One region of the Microbacterium sp. NRRL B-14842 genome, then DNA from elsewhere that is predicted to be linked to it. Evidence: predicted binding sites of a transcription regulator. Region 1 holds the regulator's gene; the other holds the start of a gene.
The links. The regulator LexA, encoded in region 1, represses DNA repair genes until DNA is damaged. The targets are predictions, from matches to a motif close to TCGAACANNTGTTCGA.
Positions count from the first base shown of each region.

Region 1 (4,195 bases):
GAGCGATCCGGTGAAGTGCCCGCCGATCAGGTGGTGCTCGAAGCCCGCGGGTTCACCCTCGTGCACGAGGTACGGGCGACCGGAGATGTCGACGACCGCCTGCGCGAGCGCCTCGTCCAGGGGGACGAGGGCGTCGCCGTAGCGGGAGATGCCGGACTTGTCCCCGAGCGCGGCGAGGATCGCCTGACCGAGCACGATCGAGATGTCTTCCACGGTGTGGTGCGCGTCGATGTGGGTGTCGCCGGACGCCCGCACGGTGAGATCCGTCAGCGAGTGCTTCGCGAACGCCGTGAGCATGTGGTCGAAGAACGGCACCGAGGTGTCGATGCGGCTCGCGCCGGTACCGTCCAGGTTGAGCTCGACCTCGACGGTGGACTCCGACGTGCTGCGCACGCGGCTCGCGGTGCGTGCGGTGGGCGCGGGGATGGTCATGATGCCGATCCTATCGAGGCCAGGGCGTCCAGGAACGCCGTGGTCTCCGCCTCCGTACCGGCACTCACCCGCAGGTGACCGGGGATGCCGACGTCACGGACGAGCACGCCGCGATCGTAGAGCTGCTGCCAGGTGGCCTGCGGGTCCGCGACGCCGCCGAACAGCACGAAGTTGGACCACGAGAGGTGGGGCGTGTAGCCGAGGGCCTCCAGCGTGGCCGTGATCCGGTCGCGCTGCTCCACGATCTCCTGCACCATCCCGAGCATGACGTCGGCATTGCGGAGCGCGGCGACGGCCGCCGCCTGCGTCAGGGCGCTCAGGTGGTAGGGCAGGCGCACCAGACGCAGCGCGTCGATGAACGCGGGGTCGGCGGCGAGGTAGCCGACGCGGGCACCGGCGAAGGCGAAGGCCTTGCTCATGGTGCGGGAGACCGCCAGCCGCGGCCGGCCCTCCAGCAGAGTCAGTGCAGACGGGGCATCGCGCGGCGCGAACTCCTGATAGGCCTCGTCGACGATCACCACGCCACGGGCGGCGTCGTAGACGGCCTCCACCACGTCGAGCCCCAGCGGCGTGCCCGTCGGATTGTTCGGCGAGCAGAGGATCACGATGTCCGGGTCGGCCGCACGGACCTGCTCCGCCGCCTCCTCCGCGGTGACGGTGTAGTCCGGCTGCCGGGTGCCGGCGATCCACGACGCCCCTGTGCCCTTCGCGATGAGCGGGTACATCGAGTACGTCGGGCCGAAGCCGAATGCCGTGCGGTCCGGACCGCCGAAAGCCTGGAAGATGTGCTGCAGCACCTCGTTGGAGCCGTTTCCCGCCCAGATCTGCTCCGGCGTGAGGCCGTGACCCAGGTAGTCGGCGAAGGCCTCCCGCAGCGTCGTGAACTCACGATCCGGGTACCGGTTCACGTCCCGGATCGCCACGGCGATGTCATCGAGGATGTCGCTCGCGACCTCGTCGGGAACGGGATGCGTGTTCTCGTTCACGTTCAGAGCCACCGGCAGCGGGGCCTGGGGCGCGCCGTACGGGGTGAGTCCGCGCAGATCGTCGCGGAGCGGGAGATCGTTGAGGGAGAAGGTCACCCTTCCCATCTTAAGAGGAGCACGGAGAGCCGAGGTCATCGTGACGACCGGATCGGAAGACTCGGGCTCCGCGTCAGTCGGTGTAGCGGGCCGGGAGCGCGAGCTCCTGACCGACCTGCAGCTCGCCGCCGCGCAGGAGATTCATGCGGCTGATCTCACCGATGACCTCGCGTGGGTCGGCCTCGGGGGCGATGCTGCTCGCGATCGACCAGAGGGTGTCGCCGGGCATGACCGTGACGGTCTCGACGGAGACGGCCGGTGCGTCCGCGCCGGAGGCGATCGCACTACCCCCGCTGATGGCGGCGAAGGCGATGCCCGCCGCGAGCGGGACCGAGGCGAGCGCGAGCAGAGCGCGGCGACCGCGTGCCGTGATCCGCAGCCGGGTGGCCGGACGGGCCGATGCCGGGAAGGCGGTCGCGGTGCTGAGGCTGATGCTGCTCATGTCTGCTCCTTACTGTCCCGGCGCCGGAGCCCGGGGAGGTTGGCGTAGCTTTCGCATCCGCGCCTCGGCCGGGAGCCGTGGATGCGAAGCTACGTTCCGAAGATATCTTCGAGTTCGAACATCTGTCAAGCTGTCTTCGAAACCGCGGCCCGCGAATCGCCCGACACGCTCGAACAGATCTTCCAGATCCGCGCTTTTCTCGGATACGGTTTCGATAAGGACACCCCACCACGGGCCACCGACATTCGAAGCGGCACGTCGGATCACGCAGTGAAGGAGCACCATGAGCGACACCTCAGCCCTCGAGTCCGAGGCGCCGCGCACCCGCCGTCGCAAGAGCCTCAGTCCGAAGCAGATGGCGATCCTCGAGGTCATCCAGGGCTCCATCGCACAGAACGGCTACCCGCCGAGCATGCGCGAGATCGGCGATGCCGTCGGACTCAAGTCGCTGTCCAGCGTCACGCACCAGCTCGGTCAGCTCGAGCTCAGCGGCTACCTGCGGCGCGACCCGGGCAAGACGCGCGCCATGGAGGTCCTCATCGACCTTCCCGGCACCGGTGCGGAGAACCCCGCGGATGTGGCGACCCCGGTCGGCGACGCCGCCCTGGTCCCGCTGGTCGGCCGCATCGCCGCCGGCGTGCCCATCACCGCCGATCAGCAGGTGGAGGAGATCTTCCCGCTCCCCCGGCAGCTCGTCGGCAAAGGCGACCTCTTCATGCTCAAGGTCTCCGGCGAGTCGATGATCGACGCCGCGATCTGCGACGGGGACTGGGTCGTGGTCCGGTCGCAGAACACCGCGGAGAACGGTGAGATCGTCGCCGCCATGCTCGACGGCGAGGCCACCGTCAAGGTGCTTCGTCGTCGCGACGGCCACACCTGGCTGCTCCCCCGCAACTCCGCGTTCGAGCCGATCCTGGGCGACGAAGCCGTCGTGCTCGGCAAGGTCGTCGCGGTCATGCGCGCCGTCTGAGACACACGACGAAGGCCCTCCCGGTGCACCGGGAGGGCCTTCGTCGTTTCGCTGAGCAGGAGTGTCAGGCGGTGACCACCACGTCCTCGCGCACCCGGCGGGTGGCCTCGACGATGTTCCGCAGCGATGCCGTGGTCTCGGCGTAGCCGCGGGTCTTCAGGCCGCAGTCCGGGTTCACCCAGAGCTGACGGAGCGGGATCTCCTCGACCGCGCGACGCAGCAGGGACTCGACCTCCTCGACCGTCGGCACACGCGGCGAGTGGATGTCGTAGACACCGGGGCCGATGCCGTGGTCGAAGCCGACCTCGGCGATGTCCGCGACGACCTCCATGCGGCTGCGGGCCGCCTCGATCGACGTCACGTCGGCGTCGAGCGCACGGATCGCGTCGATCACGACGCCGAACTCCGAGTAACAGAGGTGGGTGTGCACCTGCGTGGCCGCCGCGGCACCGCCCGTCGCCAGACGGAACGAGGCGACGGACCAGTCCAGGTACGTGGGCTGGTCGGTCTGCTTCAGCGGCAGCAGCTCGCGCAGCGCCGGCTCGTCGACCTGGATCACCTGGATGCCCGCGGCCTCCAGATCGGCGATCTCGTCGCGGAGGGCGAGCGCGACCTGGTTCGCGGTCTCCCCCAGAGGCTGGTCGTCGCGGACGAAGGACCACGCGAGGATGGTGACCGGCCCCGTGAGCATCCCCTTCATGTGCTTCGCGGTGAGCGACTGGGCGTATGCCGACCAGGCGACCGTGATGGGCGCCGGGCGGGAGACATCGCCCCAGAGGATCGACGGACGCGTGGCTCGCGAGCCGTACGACTGCACCCAGCCGTGCTGCGTGACCGCGAAGCCGTCGAGGTGCTCGGCGAAGTACTGCACCATGTCGTTCCGCTCGGGTTCGCCGTGCACGAGGACGTCGAGGCCGAGGTCCTCCTGCAGGGAGACGACCGCGGCGACCTCACGGCGGAGGAACTCCTCGTAGTCGTCCTCGGGGATCTCGCCGCGGAGGAACTGCGCGCGTGCGCGGCGGATGTCTCCGGTCTGCGGGAAGGAGCCGATCGTCGTCAGGGGCAGCACCGGCAGGCCGAGGACATTCTGCGCCTCTTCCCGCTCCGCGTACGGAGCACGGGCGAAGTCGGCGTCGGTCAGCGCACGGGAACGCACCGCACCGTCGCGCACGCCGGGAGCGCTCAGGCGATCCTGCAGCGCAGCGGTCGCGGCGTCCAGCTCGGTCGCGATCGCCGTGCGCCCTTCGGACAGACCGCGGGCGAGGGTCA
Region 1 is NZ_JBFLUM010000001.1:875,122-879,316, reverse strand. It holds gene hisB (imidazoleglycerol-phosphate dehydratase HisB) at 1-432, opposite strand, end outside; gene AB1285_RS04455 (histidinol-phosphate transaminase) at 429-1,523, opposite strand; gene AB1285_RS04450 (LysM peptidoglycan-binding domain-containing protein) at 1,588-1,956, opposite strand; gene lexA (transcriptional repressor LexA) at 2,240-2,926, shown strand; gene metE (5-methyltetrahydropteroyltriglutamate--homocysteine S-methyltransferase) at 2,991-4,195, opposite strand, start outside.

Region 2 (4,195 bases), 760 kb from region 1:
GATCTCCTCGAGTCGCGTGAGGTCGTCGGCCCCTCGGAGGGCTCGAAGGCCCGGGATGTGCTCGCGACCCCCGAGCAGCTGCCGCAGGTCATGGCGAAGCTCCGTGGCGAGGACGTGCCGTCGGCTCCCGCTGCACCGGCTGCGCCCGCCGCCGCAGCGCCACCGGCCGAACGCGATCCGCTGGAGGCTCAGTACGACGGCCTGCCGGTCGTCGAAGCAGAGGGCGACGAAGACGCCTGGGGCCTGACGGGACGCGACTGATGGCGATTCCCCGACAGCTCCCCAACGCGATCACCGTGGCGCGCATCCCGCTCGCCGTGGTGTTCTTCGTCCTCCTGCTCGTCGGCGGGACATACGGTCTCACCGACCTCACCGTGCGCTGGATCGCCGCCGTCCTCTTCATCGTGGCCATCTCCACCGACTGGGTCGACGGCTATCTCGCCCGCCGGTACGACATCGTCAGCGACTTCGGGAAGCTGTGGGATCCGATCGCGGACAAGCTCCTCACCGGCGCGGGATTCGTAGGGCTGGCGATCCTCGGTGAGGTCTCCTGGTGGATCGTCGCGGTCATCCTCGTCCGCGAGTGGGGGATCACCATCCATCGCCTGGTCGTCGCGAGCGAGCACGTGGTGGCGGCCGCCTGGATGGGCAAGATCAAGACAGCGTTCCAGGGCGTCGCTCTCGGGTGGGCCCTCCTGCCGTTGCATGTGTTCATCGGTCTCGGGCCCTGGACCGTCGTGACCACCGTCCTGATGGTCATCGTTCTGGTGCTCACCGTGGTCAGCGGCATCGACTACATCGTCGCGCAGGTCCGCGGCGCCCGTCAGAGCCGATGAGCGGGACGACGCCGACCGAGGCGCTGACCGCTCTGCGGGGGCGGGGCTGGACGCTCGGCGTCGCGGAGTCCCTCACCGGCGGTGCGGTGTCTGCGGCGCTCGTCGCGGTCCCCGGCGCCTCCGCGGTGCTTCTCGGCGGCGTCGTCGCCTACGCGACCCCGGTCAAGCACACCCTGCTCGCGGTCGATGCCGAGCTTCTGGAACGATACGGGCCGGTGCACGCGGAGGTCGCGCGGCAGATGGCCGCCGGTGTGCGAGAGGCTGTCGCGGTCGACGGGCGCCCTGCCGACGTCGGAGTGTCCACCACCGGGATCGCGGGGCCGGAGTCCCCGGACGGCCAACCTGTGGGTACCGTCCACATCGGAGTGGTGACGCCGACCATGAGTCGCACCGAGCAGTTCCGCTTCGGAGGCGACCGCGACGCGGTGCGGGCGCAGACGGTCGCGGCCACCCTCGACGTGATGGCCGCCGCACTGCGGGAATAGGGACGTGCAGCGTCACGTTGATACGGATGTGCTCACATTCAAACCACAGAGTGCAAGGGTAGATTCTGTGCAAGCCAGGAGGACTAGACTGGCCGTCTCTTCGGGGGAGACCCCGATCCATGAACTGCGGAGGAGGTTCCGATGATTCTTGTACGACAGGAGATCGGCGACGTGCTGAGGGACTTCCGTCTGCAGAAGGGGCGGACGCTCCGCCAGGTCGCGAGCAAGGCTTCGGTCGCCCTCGGTTACCTCAGTGAGGTCGAGCGCGGTCAGAAGGAGGCCTCGAGCGAGATCCTCGCCTCGGTGGCGGAGGCGCTCGACGTCCCCATCTCCACGATCATGCGCGAGGTCGGGGACCGCATCTCGGTCCTCGAGGGTATCCAGGTCTTCCCGGACGTCGTTCCGGACGACCTGGTAGCGTCCGTGGAACCCGAGCTCTCGCTCCGCTGAGTCCCGGAGATCCCTTCTATGCGACGCAGTGAGTTCCTGCGCGCCGTCGATGCCGAGTTCCACGCCCGAGCATCATCTCTGGTGAACGACCTCGTGCTGTCCGGGATGGACGGGCGCACCGCGCTCGAAGCGCTCGACGCCGGGGTGCCGCCGCGGGACATCTGGTTGGCGCTCTGCGCGGACATGGACGTCCCGGAGTCCCGCCGTCATGGCGTCGGACGCCTGGAGCCGCGAGGGCGGTGACGGTCACGTCCCGGTGTGCGGATGTCCGACACGCCGATCCCGGCGTGGTGTCGAAAATCTGTTCGAAGCGGGCGTAGTCTTCTGCACAAGTGGTCAGACGGATCTGATCCCCACGATCCCCGGCTCCTGCGACCGAATGTCGGAGGCCCGCCGTACCGTGAGGGCCAGGCTGAAAAGCCATACGCCTTGTCGGAGAGTTCCTTCCAGCCGGAAGAGCCGCGACAGCCTACAGGCGGCAGCACACGCGCAGAAGGAGCACACCATGCCATCACCCGCCGACCGCGAGAAGTCCCTCGAGACAGCCCTCGCTCAGATCGACCGCCAGTTCGGAAAGGGCTCGGTCATGCGGCTGGGCAGCGATGAGCGTGCCCCTGTGGCCGTCATCCCCACCGGCTCCATCGCCCTCGACGTCGCTCTCGGCGTGGGAGGTCTGCCGCGTGGACGCATCGTCGAGATCTACGGCCCGGAGTCCTCGGGTAAGACGACGCTGACGCTGCACGCCATCGCGAACGCCCAGCGGGCCGGCGGCATCGCGGCGTTCATCGACGCCGAGCACGCCCTCGACCCCGACTACGCCGCGAAGCTCGGCGTCGACATCGACGCCCTTCTCGTCTCGCAGCCCGACACGGGTGAGCAGGCGCTGGAGATCGCCGACATGCTGGTGCGCTCCGGAGCCATCGACCTCATCGTCATCGACTCAGTGGCAGCGCTCGTGCCCCGTGCCGAGATCGAGGGCGAGATGGGTGACTCGCACGTGGGTCTGCAGGCGCGACTCATGTCGCAGGCCCTTCGTAAGCTCACCGGTGGGCTGAACCAGACCAACACCACCATGATCTTCATCAACCAGCTGCGCGAGAAGATCGGCGTCTTCTTCGGTTCTCCCGAGACCACCGCCGGTGGTAAGGCGCTGAAGTTCTACGCGTCGGTCCGCATGGACATCCGTCGTATCGAGACGCTGAAGGACGGAACCGACGCCGTCGGAAACCGCACCAGGGTCAAGGTCGTGAAGAACAAGATGGCCCCGCCCTTCAAGCAGGCGGAGTTCGACATCCTCTACGGCGTCGGCATCTCCCGCGAGGGCAGTCTGATCGACTTCGGCGTCGAGCACGGCATCGTCAAGAAGTCCGGGTCGTGGTACACCTACGACGGCGATCAGCTGGGCCAGGGCAAGGAGAACGCGCGGACGTTCCTGCTCAACAACGCGGACATCGCGTTGGCGATCGAGAGCCAGATCAAGCAGAAGCTCGGTATCGGCGGCCCGGCCGCGGCTCCGGGTGCTGATGAGCTGGCCGAGCGTCGCCCGGCCTGATGAGTGATCAGCGTGGGGGCGATTCCGAGCGGATCGCCCCCATCATCCCTCTCTTCGGCGGCCCCGCGCGTGCCGAGCGCCCGGCGGATGACGGTGCGAGCGGCGCGTCGCCCGGTCGGCACGGCCGGTCGGCGCCGTCTACGGACGCTGCGGGACTCTGGCGGTCGACCTGGGACGATCCCGCGACAGCCGGGAAGCGGACTGCTGACGACGACGGTTCTCCCAGCGCACGTCATCCCGCACGCGGGACCGCGGGTGCGAAGAAGACCAGGCTGCGTGCAGTGGGTGACACGTCCCGGTCGGACGGTGGGGGAGAGGCCGGCGAGAGCGCGCCCTCCGCGGAGGAGGTCCGCACCACGGCGGAGGAGTCGTTGGTGCGGAAGCTCCGTACGCGATCGCTGTCCGTCTCCGAAGCGCGGCTCGTGCTGAAGGGCCATGGGCTCGCCGCAGACGCGATCGAAGACGTCATCGACGACTTCATGCGGCGAGGCTATCTCGACGATGCGGTACTCGCCGAGCTCCTCGTCACGGCCGGGGTCGAGCGCAAGGGCCAGGGCCGGGTCGCGCTGTCCCGGGCGCTGGCACAGCGGGGCATCCCTCGTGAGGTCATCGATGCCGCTCTCGACGAGCTCCCGGACGATGACGCGGAGCGGGCGCTGGAGTTCGCACGGACCAAAGCGCGCTCGATGAGCCGCCTCGATCCCGACGCGGCACTACGGCGATTGGTCGGGCAGCTGTCGCGCCGCGGGTACGCCGGTTCCGTCGCCATGAACGCCGCGAAGACGGCGCTGCGTGAGGCATCTTTCGGTAGCGGCGTCTCCGGCGTCCGGTTCGTGGATTCCGACTGACAGCCGCACGCGGTCGCCTCTCGG
Region 2 is NZ_JBFLUM010000001.1:1,640,034-1,644,228, reverse strand. It holds gene AB1285_RS08280 (FtsK/SpoIIIE family DNA translocase) at 1-261, shown strand, start outside; gene pgsA (CDP-diacylglycerol--glycerol-3-phosphate 3-phosphatidyltransferase) at 261-836, shown strand; gene AB1285_RS08270 (CinA family protein) at 833-1,321, shown strand; gene AB1285_RS08265 (helix-turn-helix domain-containing protein) at 1,463-1,771, shown strand; gene AB1285_RS08260 (DUF3046 domain-containing protein) at 1,790-2,014, shown strand; gene recA (recombinase RecA) at 2,277-3,323, shown strand; gene AB1285_RS08250 (regulatory protein RecX) at 3,605-4,171, shown strand.
Region 2: recA (recombinase RecA) is a predicted target of LexA. The motif match lies at 2,065-2,080, and genes of this name have one in related genera.